Regions from separate parts of the Paracoccus sp. Arc7-R13 genome, predicted to be linked through region 1. Evidence: riboswitches for the same ligand, from Rfam matches in the RefSeq annotation. Region 1 holds a riboswitch; each other region holds the start of a gene.
The links. Region 1 has a riboswitch for cobalamin ahead of EOJ32_RS02880 (energy-coupling factor ABC transporter permease). Riboswitches for the same ligand answer to the same signal wherever they lie in the genome.

Region 1 (5,828 bases):
CTGGGCCTGCATGCTGCGCCCTTCGCACAGCTGCGCCCGCATCTGGCGCGCGGCTGCCGGATCATCGCGACTCTGCGCGATGGCGACGCGCCTGCCGCGCTGGCCCGATGGCTGGTCGAACAGGGCGCGGGGGCTGCGCGGCTGACGGTGCTGGAGCGACTTGGCGGGCCGTCCGAACGGGTGCGCAGCACGCGCGCCGATGGGGTCGCGCTGACCTGCGCCGCACCAGTGGCGGTGGCCATCGACGGGGCGGATCTGCCGCGCGGCTTCGGCCTGCCCGCGGTGCCGGGCCGGGCGGATGCGCTGTTCACCCATGACGGGCAGATCACCAAATCACCCATCCGCGCGCTGACCCTCGCGGCCCTTGCCCCGCGCGCGGGAGAGGTGCTGTGGGATATCGGCGGCGGCTCGGGCTCGGTCGCGGTGGAATGGGCTCTGGCGGGGGGCCGCGCCGTGACGGTCGAGCCGCGCGCGGACCGCATCGCCACCATCCGCGCCAATATCGACGCCTTCGGCCTGGGCGGGCGGGTCACGGTGATCGAAGGCTCGGCCCCCGAGGCGCTGCCGCCCGACACGCCCGATGCGGTCTTTGTCGGCGGCGGCGCGTCGCAGGCGCTGCTGGAGGCGCTGTGGGCCCACCTGCCCCCCGGCGCGCGGCTGGTCGCCAATGCCGTGACGCTGGAGACGGAATCGCTGCTGACCCGCTGGCACGCAGATCACGGCGGCCGCCTGCTGCGCATCGACATCGCCGAGGCCGCCCCCCTGGGGGGGATGCGCGGCTGGACCCCCGCCCGCCCGATCGTGCAATGGAGCGTTACATGCGGATCGCCGGAATAGGCTGCCGCCCCGGCACCCCCCTGCCCGCCCTGCTGGCCGCGCTGGAGGCCGCGGGCGGTGCGGACGCGTTGGCCACCATTCCCGAACGCGCGCCCGAACTGCGTCCGCTGGCCCATGCGCGCGACCTGCCACTGCATCTGGTCGCCGTGGCGGGCATCGCCACGCCCACGCAATCCGTCCGCATCCTGGCCGCCTTCGACACCGGATCGGTGGCCGAGGCCGCCGCCATCGCCGCCAGTCTGGATGGGGGCGGCCGCCTGACCCATCCGCGTCGGACCTTCGGTCCCGTCACCATCGCCATCGCAGAGGTTCCATGACCGTCCATTTCATCGGCGCAGGCCCCGGCGCGCCCGACCTGATCACCCTGCGCGGCCGCGACCTGATCGCGGCCTGCCCGGTCTGCCTCTATGCCGGGTCCCTGGTGCCTGCCGCGCTCTTGGCCCATTGCCCGCCCGGCGCGCGGATCGTGAACACCGCGCCCCTGTCGCTGGACCGGATCATGGAGGAGATCGCCACCGCCCATGCGGCGGGCCAGGACGTGGCGCGGCTGCATTCGGGCGACCTGTCGGTCTGGTCGGCGATGGGCGAACAGATCCGCCGCCTGCGGGCGCTGGACATCCCCTTCGACGTGACGCCGGGCGTGCCCAGCTTTGCCGCCGCCGCCGCCGCGCTGCAGACCGAACTGACCCTGCCGGGCCTTGCGCAATCCGTGGTGCTGACCCGCACGCCGGGGCGCGCCTCGACCATGCCCGAGGGCGAGACGCTGGCGGCCTTTGCCGCGACCGGGGCGACGCTGGCGATCCACCTGTCGATCCACGCGCTGGAGCAGGTCGTGGCCGATCTGACCCCGCATTACGGGCCTGACTGCCCGGTGGCGGTGGTCTGGCGGGCCAGCTGGCCGGACCAGCGGGTGATCCGCGCGACCTTGGCCACCGTGGACGCGCAAGGCATCGACCGCACCGCGCTGATCCTGGTCGGGCCTGCGCTGGCAGGCGAGGGGTTCGAGGACAGTCGCCTCTACGCCGCCGATTACGACCGCCGCTATCGCCCCGTGGGTGACGCGCCGAGGTTCCCGGAATGACGCGCCCCCCGACGCCGGGCCTGATGATCTCGGCCCCCGCATCGGGGACGGGCAAGACGATGCTGATGCTCGGCCTGCTGACCGCTTTGCGCCGGCAGGGGCTCACCGTGCAGCCCTTCAAGTCGGGGCCGGATTACATCGATCCGGGGTTCCACCTGGCGGCCTCGGGGCGGGCCAGCTTCAACCTGGATGCCTGGGCGATGGAGCCGGGGCGGCTGATCGCCCATGCGACCGGCCAGCCCCCCGCCGACCTGGTCCTGGCCGAGGGGTCGATGGGCCTGTTCGACGGGGTCGCTACCAAGGGGGAGACCGGCATCGGCTCCAGCGCCGAAATCGCCCAGATGATGGGCTGGCCCGTGGTGCTGATCCTGGACGTGGGCGGACAGGCACAATCGGCGGCGGCCACGGCGCGGGGCTTTGCCACGCTGCGCCCCGATCTGCCCTTCGCGGGGGTGGTGCTGAACCGCGTGGCCTCGTCGCGCCATGACCGGCTGATCCGCGAGGGGATGGATCAGGCGGGCATCCGGGTGCTGGGCAGCCTGCCGCGGCAGGGCAACATCACCCTGCCCGAACGCCATCTGGGCCTGATCCAGGCCGAGGAGACCGCGGGCCTGCAGGCCATCCTGGACCATGCGGGCGATTTCATCGCGGCGCATTGCGACCTGGAGGCGATCATCGCAGCCGCCGGCCATCGCGCCCTGCCCGAGGCGCCCGCGCCGCGCCCGCTGACGCCCCCCGGCGGGCGGATCGCGCTGGCCCGCGACGCGGCCTTCAGCTTCGTCTATCCGCATGTGCTGGAGGCCTGGCGGCGGGCGGGGGCCACGATCCTGCCGTTCTCGCCGCTGGCGGATGAGGGGCCGGATGACAGCGCCGATTGCTGCTGGCTGCCGGGGGGATACCCGGAGCTGCACGCGCCCCGGCTGGCCGCCTGCGACGGGTTCCGCGCGGCCATGCACCGCTTTGCGGGCACGCGGCCGGTGCATGGAGAATGCGGCGGTTACATGGCGCTTGGGGCAGGCCTGGTGGATGCCGATGGAAAACGACACCAGATGTTGGGGCTGCTGGGGTTGGAGACCAGCTATGCCAAACGCCGGATGCATCTGGGGTACCGCCGCGCCGATCCGCTGACCGCCCTGCCGGGACTGGGTCGCACGGCGCTGCGGGGGCATGAATTCCACTATGCCTCGATCCTGTCCCAGCCCGATGCGCCCTTGGCGCGCGTGACCGACGCGACCGGCGCCGCGGTGGAGGAAACCGGCAGTCACCGGACGATGTCCGGGGGCGGGCATGTGTCCGGCACGTTCTTTCACCTGATCGCCCCGGCGGCGACTTGACGCAGGCCCTGCGATCCCGTCTATCTGACCGTCTGAATGGTGCCCGTCAGGCGTGAAACGCCGGGCTTCATCGGGAACGGGGAAGGGTGGACCCAATCGCGGCACCCGAAGCCCCGGCCGCCCCCGCGACTGTATGCGGAGAGCGCGCGTCACCCATGCCACTGGAGCGATCCGGGAAGGCCGACGCCGCGCCCGGACCCGCAAGCCAGGAAACCGGCCATGTCAGGCAACCCCATGCCGTCGGGTGGACGGCCACAGGAGGATGACATGCATATCGAAGAGGGCGTCGTCACCGGCGCCAAGCTGATACTGGGCTATGCCACGGCCGCCACGGCCGGGCTTTACGCGCTGAGGCTGGCGGCCCAGGCCCTGCGCGCGCAGGGCGGGGCGTCGCTGGCGGCGCGAGGGGCGCTGGCGACGGCCGCGACCTTCGTGTTCTTCCAGGTCTTGCCCACCGCGCCCGTGGGCGTGTCCGAGGTGCACCTGATCCTGGGATCGACGCTGTTCCTGATCCTGGGCGCGGCGCCGGCGGCGATCGGGCTGGCCCTGGGCCTGCTGATCCAGGGACTGTTCTTCGCGCCGTTCGATCTGCCGCAATACGGAATGAACGTGACCACGCTGCTGGTGCCGCTGTTCGCGCTGCAGGCGGTGGCGCGGCGGGTGATCGCGCCGGGCACCGCCTATGTGGACCTGCGCTATGGCCAGGCGCTGGCGCTGTCGGCGACCTATCAGGGGGGCATCGTGGCCTGGGTCGCGTTCTGGGCGTTCTATGGTCAGGGCGCCGGTGCGACGGCGGGGGTCCTGTCCTTTGGCGCGGCCTATCTGCTGGTCATCGTGGTCGAGCCGCTGGTCGATCTGGCCGTGCTGGCGGGCGCCAAGGCGGCCCGCGGCCTGCGCGGCAGCGGGCTGGTGACGCCCCGGCTCTACGCATGATCGATCTGGTGCTGATCGGGGCCGGCACGGGCCATCCCGACCACCTGACCCTGCAGGGCGTCCGCGCCCTGCAGGAGGCCGATCTGGTCCTGATCCCCCGCAAGGGCGCCGGGAAGGAGGATCTGGCCCATCTGCGCCGCGCGATGCTGGACCGCCACCGCCCCGGCGGCGCCGTGGCCCAGATCGACCTGCCGGTGCGCGATGCAAACCTGCCCTATCTGGAGGCCGTCGACCGATGGCATGATGCCATCGCGCAAGCCTGGGCGGCGGCCGTCGCGGCGGCGCTGCCGCAGGGCGGGACGGTGGCGATGCTGGTCTGGGGCGACCCGTCGCTCTATGACAGCAGCCTGCGCATTGCCGCGCGTCTGGACTGGCGCGCACGGGTGATCCCGGGCATCACCGCGATCCAGGCCCTGTGCGCGGCCCATGCCATTCCGCTGAACGCCCTGGGATCCGAGGTGCGGATCACCACCGGGCGGCGGCTGCGCGACGCGGGCTTTCCCAATGACGCCGACCGGGTCTTGGTGATGCTGGACGGCACCTGCGCCTTTGCGACGCTGCCCCCGAAGGGCCTGCAGATCTGGTGGGGCGCCTATCTGGGCATGCCCGAACAACTGCTGGAGGCGGGCCCCTTGACCGAGGCCGGACCGCGGATCGAGGCGGCACGCGCCGCCGCCCGGGCCGCGCATGGCTGGATCATGGATTGCTATCTGCTGGCCCGCGACGATGCAGCGTGACCGGCGCGCGGGACGTCAGGATGTCAGGCGGGTCGCGTCGTTGATCGTGCAGTCCCATGTCAGCCCGCCGTTCCGACCGGATGCGGGAAGCCCATGCCCCTCCAGCCACTTGACCTGACCGTCAGGCAGACGGATGCGCCAGCGATGGTGCCATGGGATCATTCCAGCGGCAGAGTTTCCGAACGATGCGCGGGCCAGCGGGTAATCCTCGACCATGCAAAAGGCGAAGACATCGCCGAACCGCGCCATGTATTCGGCGGCCGGGATGCCCCAGATCTGCTGCGTCTCCGCGGTCGCCGCGTCGATCGTCTCGGTCCCGTCGGGGGCATGGTGATAGGTCAGGACCGCGCTGGCCGGCTGTGGCAGGGCCGAGGCGCCGCCCGGTTCCTGACCGATGGCGGTCCGCATCCGTTCGGACAGGACCATCGTCTTGATCTGGGTCGAGACACCTTCCGCAAAGGCCTGCAGCACCTCGACATTGGCCGACGTCCAGTCCCGCGGCCTGCTTTCGGCCACGCAGAGGGCGGCGATGGCCCTGCCCGTCTCGTCCTTGACCGGCACGCCCAGATAGGCGACCACGCCGAACCTGCCGATTGCCAGATGCCCGCTGAACCGCGGATCGATCCGGGCATCCGCGATGACCAGCGGCGCGGAATTCGCGACGACGATCCGGCAGAAGGAATAGGCAAGCGACGTGACGCGATCCTCCTCCGCGGTCAGCATCAGGCCCGCCTCGGCCTTGAAGAACTGGCGGTCGTTCGCCTCGTCGATGATCGTCAGCAGGCTGGCTTGGCATGAGAATATCCGCCGCGCCTGCTCGACGACGCGGTCGAAGACGGGCGTCCGCGTCGGACGCAGCACGCCGTTTTCGTAAAGACGGATCAGGCCCGAATCGGTCGGCGGAAC
Region 2 (5,828 bases), 860 kb from region 1:
TCCGACCCGCGCCCAGTTTCAACCGGAGGAGAGACACCATGACCAAGATGACCCGTTTCCTGATGTCGGCCAGCGCCGCGATGGCCTTGGCCGCGCCCGCCATGGCCCAGGATCACAGCTTCCGTTTCCAGTCGTCCGACCCGTCGGGCAATCCGAACTTCGTCCTCCAGCAGGGCTGGGCCGCGGATGTCGCGGAAAAGTCCGGGGGCCGCATCGCCATCGACCTGCTGCCAGTCGAATCCATCGTCGCCCATAACGAAACCCAGGATGCGATCGCCACGGGCATCCTGGACGGTCACGTGACTGACCTGTCGTATTTCTCGGGACGCGATCCAGCCTTCGGCCTGATGGGCAACCCGGTCGGCGCCTGGTCCGACCCCGAGCAGATGCTGGATTTTGTCGAGAACGGCGGCGGAGCGGAGCTGCTGAACCAGATCATGAACCCCTATGGCCTGCAGTTCATCGGCGCCACCACGCCGGGCCTGGAGGCGCTGGTCAGCGCCGTGCCGCTGGACGGGGTCGATGATCTGGCCGGTGTCAAGATCCGCGCGCCCGAAGGGCTGGTCCAGTCGGTCTTTGCCGCCGCCGGCGCCGCACCGGTGAACCTGCCCGGCTCCGAGGTGTTCACCTCGCTGGACAAGAAGGTCATCGACGCAGCCGATTACAGCGTCTTTTCGACCAACCAGGCCCAGGGCCTGAACGAGGTCGCGCCCCATCCGGTCTATCCCGGCTTCCACTCCATGCCCCTGGTCGAGATCTCGATGAACAAGGAGAAATGGGATGCCCTGCCCGAGGACCTGCAGCAGGTCATGACGCAGTCGGTGCGCGATTTCGCCCGCGTCCAGGTCGCAGCCCTGGCCGAGGCCGACGCGGCCGCCGTGGCGGAGGCCGAGGCCGGCGGGACGATCACCGTCCACGACTGGTCCGACGAAGAGCGCACCAAGTTCCGCGGCATCGCGATGGGCGAATGGGAAAAGGTCGCCGGACAGTCGCCCGCGGCGCAGCAGGTCTATGACGCGCTGACCGCGTACCTGACCGAAAAGGGCCTGGTGCAGTAAGCGCCGCAGGATCGGGCGTTCGCGCCCGGTCCCTTCCAGGGAGGAGGACATGATGGACGCATCCGAAGCCATTCCGCGCGAGGAACACGAGGCCGTGCCCCAGTCGGGGCGCCTGGGTCGCGTGATCGACCGTCTGGCGATCATCCCGGCCCTGGGCCTGGTGGTCGCCATGCTGATCCTGATCCAGGAGGTCGTGCTGCGTTACGTGTTCGGCCGCCCGACGAACTGGGCGCACGAGACGACGGTGTTCCTGTGCGCGATCTCGTTCGTCTACGGGGGCTTGCTGTGCACCGCGCGCGACCGGCACATCCGGGTCGTCCTGGTCTATGACCTGCTGCCGCCAGCCGCGCGGCGCGTGGCCGACATCCTCATCTCGGCAATCTGCGGCCTGTCCTCGGGCGCCTTCGCCTGGGCGGCCTGGCAGATGGTCAAGCGGTCCGCCTGGCGCCCCGACGGCAGCTTTCACCTGGAGACCTCGGGTTCGGCCTGGAACCCGGCCTATCCGGGCGTGCTCAAGGTTCTGCTGATGGTGGCGCTGGCGATCATGGCCCTGCAATTCGCCATCCTGACCGTCAACTATGCCCGCGGGCACAAGGGAGCCCGCTGATGGAGATCTTCGGTTCGCTGCAATCCCTGGGGATCGAGGCCGGGACGGGCCTTCTCTTCGCGCTGCTGCTGCTTTTGCTGCTGACGGGCATCCCGCTGGCCTTCGTGACGCTGCTCGTCACGCTGATCTTTGCCCTGGGGTGGTTCGGCCCGAACGTCGTGCCGCTGATCACCAGCCGCGTCTATACCTTCGTGTCCAGCTTCGTCTTCGTTTCGGTGCCGATGTTCGTGCTGATGGCCGCGATCCTGGACCGCAGCGGCATCGCCCGCGACCTGTTCGAGGCGATGCGCCTGGTCGGCGGCCGCATCCGCGGCGGCGTGGCGGTCCAGACGATCTTCGTGGCCGTCATCCTGGCCGCCATGTCCGGCATCATCGGCGGAGAGGTCGTGCTGCTGGGCCTGATCGCGCTGCCCCAGATGCTGGCCCAGGGCTATGACCGCAAGCTGGCCATCGGCGTCGTCTGCGCGGGCGGCAGCCTGGGGACCATGGTGCCGCCCTCGATCGTGCTGATCATCTATGGCCTGACCGCCAATGTCTCGATCGGCGACCTGTTCACGGCCGCCTTCGTGCCGGGCTTCATGCTGGCGCTGCTCTATGTGGCCTATGTGCTGATCCGTGCCTGGCTGACGCCGGGCGACGTCCCCCCGGCCGTCACCGCCCGCGTCCCGCGGGACGAAAAGCTGCGCCTGCTCAAGGGCCTGTTCCTGCCGATCCTGGTCGTGATCATGGTGCTGGGCTCCATCTATGGCGGCATCGCATCCGTGACCGAGGCCAGCGCCGTGGGCGTGGCGGGCGTGCTGATCTCGACCGTGATCCGCGGCGAATTCACCTGGGGCCTTCTGCGCGGCGCGGCAATGCAGACGCTGCAGACGGTCGGCATGATCGTCTGGATCGGCATCGGCGCATCCGCCCTGGTGGGCGTCTTCAACCTGATGGGCGGCATCAACTTCGTGTCGGAACTGATCACCGGAATCAGCGACAACCCGACGATCATCATCCTGTTCATGATGGCGATCCTGTTCGTGCTGGGCATGTTCCTGGACTGGGTCGGCATCGCGCTGCTGACCATGCCGATCTTCGTGCCGATCATCGTCAGCCTGGGATACGACCCCGTCTGGTTCGGCGTGCTGTTCGCGATGAACATGCAGGTCAGCTTCCTGTCGCCGCCCTTCGGGCCCGCCGCCTTCTACCTGAAGTCGGTGACCCCGCCGGACATCTCGCTGGGAGAAATCTTCCGCGCCCTGCTGCCCTTCATAGGGTTGCAGATCCTGGCGGTGGGCCTGCTGATCCTGTTCCCGGCCCTCGCGATCTACTGATCGCCTGCCGTGGATCGGGGGGCATGCCGGATGCGGCGTGCCCCCTGTTCGTTCGGGGACAGGAATGTTGCACCGGCAGGCGGATTGACGGACAATCGGGATCCGTCACCCAAGGCTGACCCACCATGCACGACCCCGAACCCGTCCCCCGCCCGGACCTGTTCACGAACAAGGACCATGACGCCTGGCTGGAGCAGTTCCTGTTCCTGCGTTACACCCTGCACATGCCGGCCGAACGCATCGCCCAGATCGACTATGGCCTTGATCCCGACCATCCCGACGCCCCGATCGCAGGCCTGTTCTGGGGCAGTCAGATCGAGCGGGACTATCCCCGGCTGGACCTTCGCCACCTGTGGCAAAAGAAGCCCGGCCAGGTTTGAAGCCCTGCGGTGTCAGGCGCCGGATTGCCCGGCGGCCTGAGGCCCTGCCATGCTGGGCAGGAAGGACTGCGACCAACTACTTCCTTCGCAGGGCGCCCGCGCGTTCGGCCAGCGGCGCACCGGTCGCCGGGGTCAGGCTGGCATAAGCCGTGGGTGTCGCAGTGCGTCGGCCGTGGTGGCCGGGTCGGCTGCGGGCTGCTTGCCGCGGCGGTTGACTTTGTCCCCACCCGGCGGCATTTCCGTCCGTGATGGTTCCCGTGCCGGCCAAGGCCCCGGCAGGGTGAAAAGGGAACGTGGTGAGGTGTAGCCATCAGGCGCCGAATCCGCGACTGCCCCCGCAACTGTAAGCGGTAGCCGACCCCATGATGCCACTGGCGCCCCATGCGCCGGGAAGGCGGGGAAGGCCGCGATCCGCAAGTCAGGAGACCTGCCATCATGACCTGAACCAACCCGGGCGGGGTGCCCCGGAGAAAGACCGCATGCGCCGATCCACGGCCTTCGTCCGACGCGACCGCGAAGGTGGGTGGGACCCCGGTGACGCCGCTGCGCCTTTTTCAGCCCCGTCCTTCGTTTCATGAAGGACGACCATGACGACCAGAATCTTCCTGACGACCGCGGTGGCGCTGGGCCTGGGCCAGGCGGCCTTTGCCGCGCCGACCGACTATCCGCTGGTGATCGACAATTGCGGGTACCAAGTGACCATCCCCGTGCGTCCCGACAACGTCGTGTCGATCGGCCAGTCCACGACCGAGATCCTGTATGCGCTGGGCCAGGCGGACCGGATGGCCGGGACCGCGCTGTGGTTCACCCCGGTGCTGCCCGCCTTTGCGGAGGATGACGCCACGGTGGACCGCATCACCGACGACACGCCCAGCTTTGAATCGGTGGTGAACCGGCGCCCCGGCTTTGTGCCGACGATGTTCGCCTGGATGATCGGGGACCAAGGGGCGGTCGGCACGCGCCGACAGTTCGCCGATCTGGGCATTCCGGCCTATGTCATGCCCACGGACTGCCAAGGCAAGGACAACAGCGTGGGCGCCGACGGCACCCGCCTTGCGCCCTTCGACATAGCGACCCTGTGGGACGGCATCGACCAGATCGCGCGGGTCATGGACGCGCAGGACGCGGGCCGGGCGCTGATCGCCGACCTGCAGGCCCGAGAGGCGGCGGTCGTGGAGCGCGCGCGGGCGATGGACCTGCCGGATGCGTCCGCGGCGGTCTGGTTCTCCTCGGCCGATCTGGCGCTGGACCCCTACATGGCGGGCGGGATGGGCGTCCCGGCCTGGATGATGGACCGCCTTGGCCTGCGCAACGTCGTGACCTCGGACGAGGAATGGCCCGCCGTGGGGTGGGAGACGATCGCCCGTGCCGACCCCTCGGTGCTGGTGATCGCGCGCATGGACCGCCGCCGCTTTCCCGCCGACGATGTCGAGGCAAAGCTGCGCTTTCTGAAAACGGACCCGGTCACGCGCCGGATGACCGCCGTACGCCGGGATCGCATCGTCATCCTGGACGCCGAGGCGCTGCATCCCGGCATCCGCATGATCGACGGGCTGGAGGCCTTGGCGGCGGGCATGGACGGGCTGTCCGAATGACCGCCGATGTCGGGGTGCCGACCGTCCGCCGCCCCTTGTCCCCGGTCTGGCTGTGGGTGTCGCTGCTGATCGTGGCGGCCCCCCTGGCCGGCACCGCCCTGGGGGAAACGCCGATCCCCCTCTCGACGGTCTGGCAGGCGCTGGCCAACCAGATGCTGGGTGCGGGCTATCCGCTGGACCCGATCGATCAGGGTATCGTCTGGGCTTATCGCCTGCCGCGCGCGCTGGTGGCGGGGGCCTGCGGAGCGGGGCTGGCGATCTCGGGGCTGGTCCTGCAGACGCTGTTGCGCAACGCACTGGCCGACCCCTATCTGCTGGGCATCTCGGCGGGGGCGTCTACGGGGGCCGTGACGGTCGCGGTGGCGGGGATCGGCGCGGGGTTCGTGCCGATGTCGGCGGGCGCTTTGCTGGGCGCGATCGCGGCCTTTGCGCTGGTGGTGGGGTTGGCGCGCCTGTCGGGTGGCGGTCCGGGGGTGCGGGGGGCCGCGCAGATCGTGCTGGCAGGCATCGCCGGGTCGCAGCTGTTCAACGCCCTGACCAGCTTCATCATCGCGCGGTCGGCCAGCGCGGAACAGGCGCGCGGCATCATGTTCTGGCTGCTGGGCAACCTGTCGGGCGTCCGGTGGAACGATGTCGGCCTGTCGCTGGCCGCCGCAGTGACCGTCCTTGGCGCGGCCGCATGGCACATCCGCGCGCTGGACGCCTTTGCCTTCGGCACGGAATCGGCGGCGTCCCTGGGTGTGCCGGTCCGGCGCGTCCAGGCCGTGCTGATCCTGGCGACCGCCATGGCCACGGCGGTCATGGTGTCGGTCACCGGTGCGATCGGCTTTGTCGGGCTGGTCATCCCGCATGCCGCACGGTTCCTGGTGGGC
Region 3 (5,828 bases), on a different replicon from region 1:
GCGCGGGATGCAGGATCTTTCCAAACATCGGGCTGCGATGGTCGATTGTGGGCATGTCGACGGCCTTGCGAAGCACCTCGGGGATGTTCGTCGGGCCGGGAATGAAGATCGGGTTCTGGGTGCTCACGGTCGGCTCCTCCTTGATGCGACAAGGTGTAGCACGGGTCCGCAAACCGGTAAATTTTTTTGAAATCGTTTTTCGGAAATCTGGTTTAATGCAGGTTTCGCACCGAAATCATGGGCGCGTGATTTTTTCATTGCCGGAAAACGGCTTTCATGAAATTATTTTCTGTGGTGTTACAGACGGAAGGGGCGTGATTCCGATGCAGCAGCCGGTGCGCAAGCGGGGACGACCAAGAGGCGGCAAGGCCGATCAGCCCGCCGCCAGCATCCAGGCCCTGGACCGCGGGCTGGACGTGCTGGAGGCCCTGGCCGCGCATGAGGGGATCACCCTGACCGGCCTGTCCACGCATCTGGACCAGTCCCCCGCCACCATGCACCGCGTCCTGGCCACCCTGGAACACCGTCGCTATGTCGAGAACAATCCCGACCGGCAGGAGTGGTTCATCGGCCCCGAGGCGTTCCGCCTTGGTTCGGCCTTCCTGCGGCGCACGAACATCGTCGAACGCAGCCGTGCGGTGATGCGCGACCTGATGGCCCTGACCGGAGAGACGGCGAACCTGGGCATCGAACGCGACGGCGACGTGCTGTTCGTCAGCCAGGTCGAGACGCATCAGACGATCCGCGCGTTTTTCCCGCCCGGCACCCGGTCTCCGCTGCACGCATCTGGGATCGGCAAGGCGCTGCTGGCGGCGTTCGATCAGACGCGGCTGGCAGTGTTCCTGCGCGACGCGACCTTCACCCGGTTCACGGACAAGACCATCGCCGACGCGGACGCGCTGCAGGCCGACATCGCCCTGATCCGCCATCGCGGCTTTGCCTTCGACGATGAGGAGCGCACCTTGGGGATGCGCTGTGTCGCGGCCTCCATCGTGAACAGCTATGGCGAGGCGGTGGCCGGGGTGTCGGTGTCGGGCCCCACGAACCGCATGACCGATGCCGCCGTCGACCGCATCGGCGGCATGGTCGCCACCGCGGCGGAACGGATTTCGGCCGGTCTGGGATCGGGCCGGGGCGGGCGGTGACCGCCTTTTGCCGGGCGTGGAACGGGTGGGCGAATCCCGTTGACAGCTCCGGGGCCTCTGCGCCACAAGGGCGCCGCTACGGTTCCGGCCTGCATGCCGGATCAAAAGGGAACGCCGGTGCCAATCCGGGGCTGCCCCCGCAACTGTAAGCGGAGAGCGATGGCCGATCATGCCACTGGAGCGATCCGGGAAGGCCGGCCAAGGCATCGACCCGCAAGCCAGGAGACCTGCCGCAGCACTCACCCATTTCCGGCGCGGGGCGTGCCAGGAAAGCGGCTGATCCGCAGTGGTGACAGTCACCGTCCTGCCGCGACCCACCGGGTCCGTGTGCCGGACATTTCTGTTTGCCGCAGGCCGTGCCTGCCTTGAAAGGTCCGTGCCGATGCGCCGTCCGATCTGTCTTCTGGCGACGCTTGTCGCCCTTCCCGTGACCGCCGCCGCGCAAGGTGCGGCACCAGGGGAACCCATCCTGCTGGACGAGATCGTGCTGACCGCCGGCATCACGCCCGTGGCCCAGGACGGCTATGCCCGCGCCCACACCGTCCTGACCGCGACCGAGATCGAGGATCGCGGCATCGCCACCGTCCAGGACGCCCTGCGCGCGCTACCCGGCGTGTCGGTCAGCGGCAGCGGCGCCAGCATCGCACAGGTCCGCATCCGCGGCGCCGAGGCGAACCACACCCTGATCCTTATCGACGGCATCGAGGCGGCGGGGGGCGAGGACGAATACGTGCTGACCGGGCTGGAGACCACCGACATCGACCGGATCGAGGTGCTGCGCGGGCCGCAATCGGTGTTCTATGGATCGAACGCCTCGGCGGGGGTGATCAACATCATCACGCGCGACGCGCCCCAGGGCCTGTCCTATGGCGGCTCGGTCGAGGCCGGGAACGGCGGGGCGGCCTTGGTCCATGTCAGCCGTCGTGGGGAGCGGGGCGGGCTGCGGCTGTCGCTGTCGGCGCGCGACGATCTGGGCTATGACCAGTCGGGCGATGGCGGCGGCAAGGACGGGATCAACCGCAAGACCGCCGTCCTGTCCGGCGACGTCCTGGCCACGGACGACCTGCGCCTTGGGGTGGCGCTGCGCCAGTCCACCGAGGATTACGGCTTCGACGCCGAGAACTTTGCCGCGACCGATGCCGAAAGCTATCTGGTCGATGCCGACCTGTTCGGCCGCCGCGACGAGTTTCAGGGCGGGGTCTGGGCGGAATATACTGCGTTGGACGGCCGCCTGGTCCAGCGCCTGGACTATCAGCACAGCATCACCCGGCAGAGCCAGGACAACAGCCCGTTCCGGCGCGGCCAGACCGAAAAGCTGAAATACCGCGCCAGCCTGGGGTTGGACGGATCGGCCGCCGATGCCTCGCAGCTGCTGAACCTCTTGGCGGAACATCAGCGCGACAGCAACTCGACTGCGCCGGGGCAGTCCCGGGAGATGTCGTCGGTCGCGCTGGAATACCGCGCGATGCTGGCCAGCGGACTGGATGTCCAGGCCGGGCTGCGCCACGACGCGAACCGCGTCTTTGCCGATTTCACCAGCTGGAACCTGGGTCTGTCCTGGCAGATGCCCGACCGTCCGTTCCGCCTGCACGCATCCGCCGGGACGGGGCTGGTGAACCCGTCCTATTTCGAGCTGTATGCCGATGCCGGCTTCTTCGGCACCGTCTATCAGGGCAATCCCGACCTGCGCCCGGAAAAGAACAGCGGCTTTGATCTGGGGGTCGAGGCGCAGCTGCCGGACGGTCGTGGGACCATCGACGTCACCTATTTCAACGAGACGCTGGAGGACGAGATCACCGACTATCTTGTCGGCATCGAGGATGGCGTGGCGTTCTATTCCTATCGCAACCAGTCCGGCGAAAGCCCCCGCCAAGGGGTCGAGGTCGCGGCCCGCATTCTGGCGACCGACAGTCTGACCCTGGGGGCCAGCTATACCTATCTGGACGCGGAAAATCCCGATGGCAGCGTCAAGACCCGCCGCCCCCGGCACGAGGCTGGCCTGAGCGCGACACTGTCGGTCCTGGACGGGCGCGGGTCGGTCACGGGCGATCTGCGCCATGTGGCAGGCACCTTCGACACCCAGTTCTGGGGCGGGTTCGAGACGCGCGAACTGCCGTCCTATACCGTGGTCAACCTTGCCGCGGGCTATGACCTGACGCCGAACGTGCGGGCGACGGCGCGGGTGGTGAACCTGTTCGACCGCGACTATTCGGATGTCTGGGGCTTTGCGAACCAGGGGCGGACCGGCACCATCGGCCTGCAGGCGCGCTGGTGATCCGCGGGCTGATCGGGCTGGCGCTGATGGCCGCCCCCGCATGGGCCGATGCGCCCGTGCGGGTGGTGTCGATCAACCTGTGCACCGATCAGCTGGCGATGCTGGTGGCGGCGCCGGGACAGCTGGCCTCGGTCAGCTATCTGGCGCAGGACCCGGTCTCTTCGGCCATGGCGCGCGAGGCCGCGGCCTATCCCACCAACCGCGGCCAGGCCGAGGACATCCTGGCCCTGCAGCCCGACTTGGTGCTGGCGGGCACCTATTCCTCTCCGGCGACGCTGGACATGCTGGACAGGCTGGGCCTGCGCGTGGCGACCTTCGACATGGGGACGGACCTGGACAGCATCCGCACTAACCTGCGCCTGATGGGCGACGTGCTGAGCCGACGGGACAACGCCGACCGCATCGTGGCGCAGTTCGACCGCGACCTGGCGGCACTGCAGGCTGACCCGCGCCCCGACCGCCGGGCGGCGCTGTATGGGGCGAACGGCTACAGCTCGGGTCAGGACAGCCTGGCCGGGGCGATCCTGGCGGCGGCGGGCCTGACGAACGTGGCGACGGAACTGGGCCTGTCGCAGGGCGGCTTCGTGCCGCTGGAGGATCTGACGCTGGCCGATCCCGACCTGATCGTGACCGGCCAGCGTCAGCCCCGTGCCTCGCGCGCCGAGGAGGTGATGGACCATCCTGTCCTGCACGCCATCACGCCGGGGCGGCAGGTCGTCACTGCGCCCGACCGGGACTGGGCCTGTGGCACGCCGCATGTCCTGCGCGCCGTGGCACAGTTGCGCCAGGTCGCGCCATGAGGCTGACGGCCGCGCTTGGCGCGCTTGTGGGCATGTTGTTCGTGACATCGCTGCTGATCGGGACCAGCTGGCAGCCGCCCGGGCCCGCGCTGGCGGCGCTGTTCGGGCGGGGCGATCCGCTGCTGGTCCTGGTCATGCAGGAACTGCGCCTGCCGCGCGCCATCCTGGGCGCGGCGGTGGGCGCATCGCATGGGCTGGCGGGGGCCGCGATGCAGGGCTTTCTGCGCAATCCCCTGGCCGAACCGGGGCTGATCGGCACCTCGGGCACGGCGGCGCTTGGGGCGGTGCTGGCGATCCAGACCGGGCTGGCCGCGGCCTTCCCCCTGGGCCTGCCGCTGGCAGCGCTGGCGGGGGCGGCGCTGTCGGTCGGGCTGGTCATGGGGCTGGCGGGCCCGCGCGGCGGCGCGCTGGCGCTGATCCTGGCGGGGATCGCCATATCGGCCCTGGCCGGGGCCGCGACGTCGCTGGTCCTGAACCTGTCGCCCAACCCCTTTGCCGCCAACGAGATCGTCTTCTGGATGATGGGGTCGCTGGTCGACCGCTCCATGCTGCATGTCCGCATCGCTGTGCCGGTGATGATCGCGGGCGCGGTGATCCTGTGGCCCGCCGCCCGTGCCCTGCGCGCCCTCAGCCTGGGAGAGGACGCCGCCGCCAGCATGGGCGTCAACCTGCGCGCGCTGCGGCTGCGGCTGGTGCTGGGCACGGCGGCGCTGGTCGGCGGGGCCACGGCGGTGGCGGGCACCGTGGGCTTCGTCGGGCTGGTCGTGCCGCATCTGCTGCGCCGCGCGGTGGGCGGTGATCCGGGGCGGCTGCTGGGGGCATCGGCGCTTGGCGGGGCGGCGATGGTGCTGGCGGCCGACATCGCGGTGCGGGTGATCCTTCCGGGGCGCGACCTCAAGCTGGGCGTCCTGACCGCCCTGATCGGCGCGCCCTTCTTCCTGCAGCTGATCCTGCGGCTGAGGGCGCGGGCATGACCCTGATGCGGCTGTACGGCCTGTCCCTGTCGCGCGGCGCGGTGCCGGTGCTGGACCGGATCGACCTCGACGTGGGGCCGGGCGAGTTCGTGGGCCTGCTGGGCCCGAACGGCGCGGGCAAGACGACGCTGCTGCGCGCGGCCTTGGGCCTGTTGCCGGTGACGGGGCGGTCATCGCTGGCGGCGCTGGCCCCCGATGCACGGGCGCGCCAGGCGGCCTATCTGCCGCAGGGCCGTGACATCGCTTGGCCGATGCCGGTGGAGGCGGTCGTGGCCCTGGGCCGCATCGCCCATCCCGATGCCGCCGCGCCGCGCGACCACCCTGCGGTCCACGACGCGCTGCGGGCCCTGAGCCTGACTGCCTTTCGCCACCGCGATGCGACAAACCTGTCGGGCGGCGAACAGGCTCGCGTGCTGATCGCCCGCGCGCTGGCGCAGGACACCCCCCTGCTGATCGCGGACGAGCCCATCGCCGGGCTGGACCCCGCCGCCGCCATCGGCGTCATGGACCTGTTCGCGGGACTTGCGCGGCAGGGGCGGGGGGTGGTCGCGTCGCTGCACGACCTGGGGCTGGCCGCGCGGCACTGCACGCGGCTGCTGGTGCTGGACGGGGGCCGCATCGTGGCCGACGGACC

Region 2: another riboswitch for cobalamin. It lies ahead of EOJ32_RS14640 (ABC transporter substrate-binding protein); the one in region 1 lies ahead of EOJ32_RS02880 (energy-coupling factor ABC transporter permease).
Region 3: another riboswitch for cobalamin. It lies ahead of EOJ32_RS18365 (TonB-dependent siderophore receptor); the one in region 1 lies ahead of EOJ32_RS02880 (energy-coupling factor ABC transporter permease).

The regions. Positions count from the first base shown of each region.
Region 1 covers NZ_CP034810.1:580,968-586,795, reverse strand. Annotated here, with positions in the region: gene cbiE (precorrin-6y C5,15-methyltransferase (decarboxylating) subunit CbiE) at 1-837, shown strand, start outside; gene EOJ32_RS02895 (cobalamin biosynthesis protein) at 819-1,154, shown strand; gene cobM (precorrin-4 C(11)-methyltransferase) at 1,151-1,918, shown strand; gene EOJ32_RS02885 (cobyrinate a,c-diamide synthase) at 1,915-3,252, shown strand; cobalamin riboswitch at 3,273-3,489, shown strand; gene EOJ32_RS02880 (energy-coupling factor ABC transporter permease) at 3,520-4,185, shown strand; gene cobF (precorrin-6A synthase (deacetylating)) at 4,182-4,922, shown strand; gene EOJ32_RS02870 (GAF domain-containing protein) at 4,938-5,828, opposite strand, start outside.
Region 2 covers NZ_CP034810.1:2,950,861-2,956,688, reverse strand. Annotated here, with positions in the region: gene EOJ32_RS14665 (gluconokinase) at 1-42, shown strand, start outside; gene EOJ32_RS14660 (TRAP transporter substrate-binding protein) at 39-1,058, shown strand; gene EOJ32_RS14655 (TRAP transporter small permease subunit) at 1,108-1,665, shown strand; gene EOJ32_RS14650 (TRAP transporter large permease subunit) at 1,665-2,981, shown strand; gene EOJ32_RS14645 (hypothetical protein) at 3,107-3,361, shown strand; cobalamin riboswitch at 3,594-3,811, shown strand; gene EOJ32_RS14640 (ABC transporter substrate-binding protein) at 3,949-4,956, shown strand; gene EOJ32_RS14635 (iron ABC transporter permease) at 4,953-5,828, shown strand, end outside.
Region 3 covers NZ_CP034813.1:120,679-126,506, reverse strand. Annotated here, with positions in the region: gene bhcA (L-aspartate--glyoxylate aminotransferase BhcA) at 1-127, opposite strand, end outside; gene bhcR (HTH-type transcriptional regulator BhcR) at 324-1,145, shown strand; cobalamin riboswitch at 1,208-1,395, shown strand; gene EOJ32_RS18365 (TonB-dependent siderophore receptor) at 1,528-3,420, shown strand; gene EOJ32_RS18360 (ABC transporter substrate-binding protein) at 3,417-4,220, shown strand; gene EOJ32_RS18355 (iron ABC transporter permease) at 4,217-5,194, shown strand; gene EOJ32_RS18350 (ABC transporter ATP-binding protein) at 5,191-5,828, shown strand, end outside.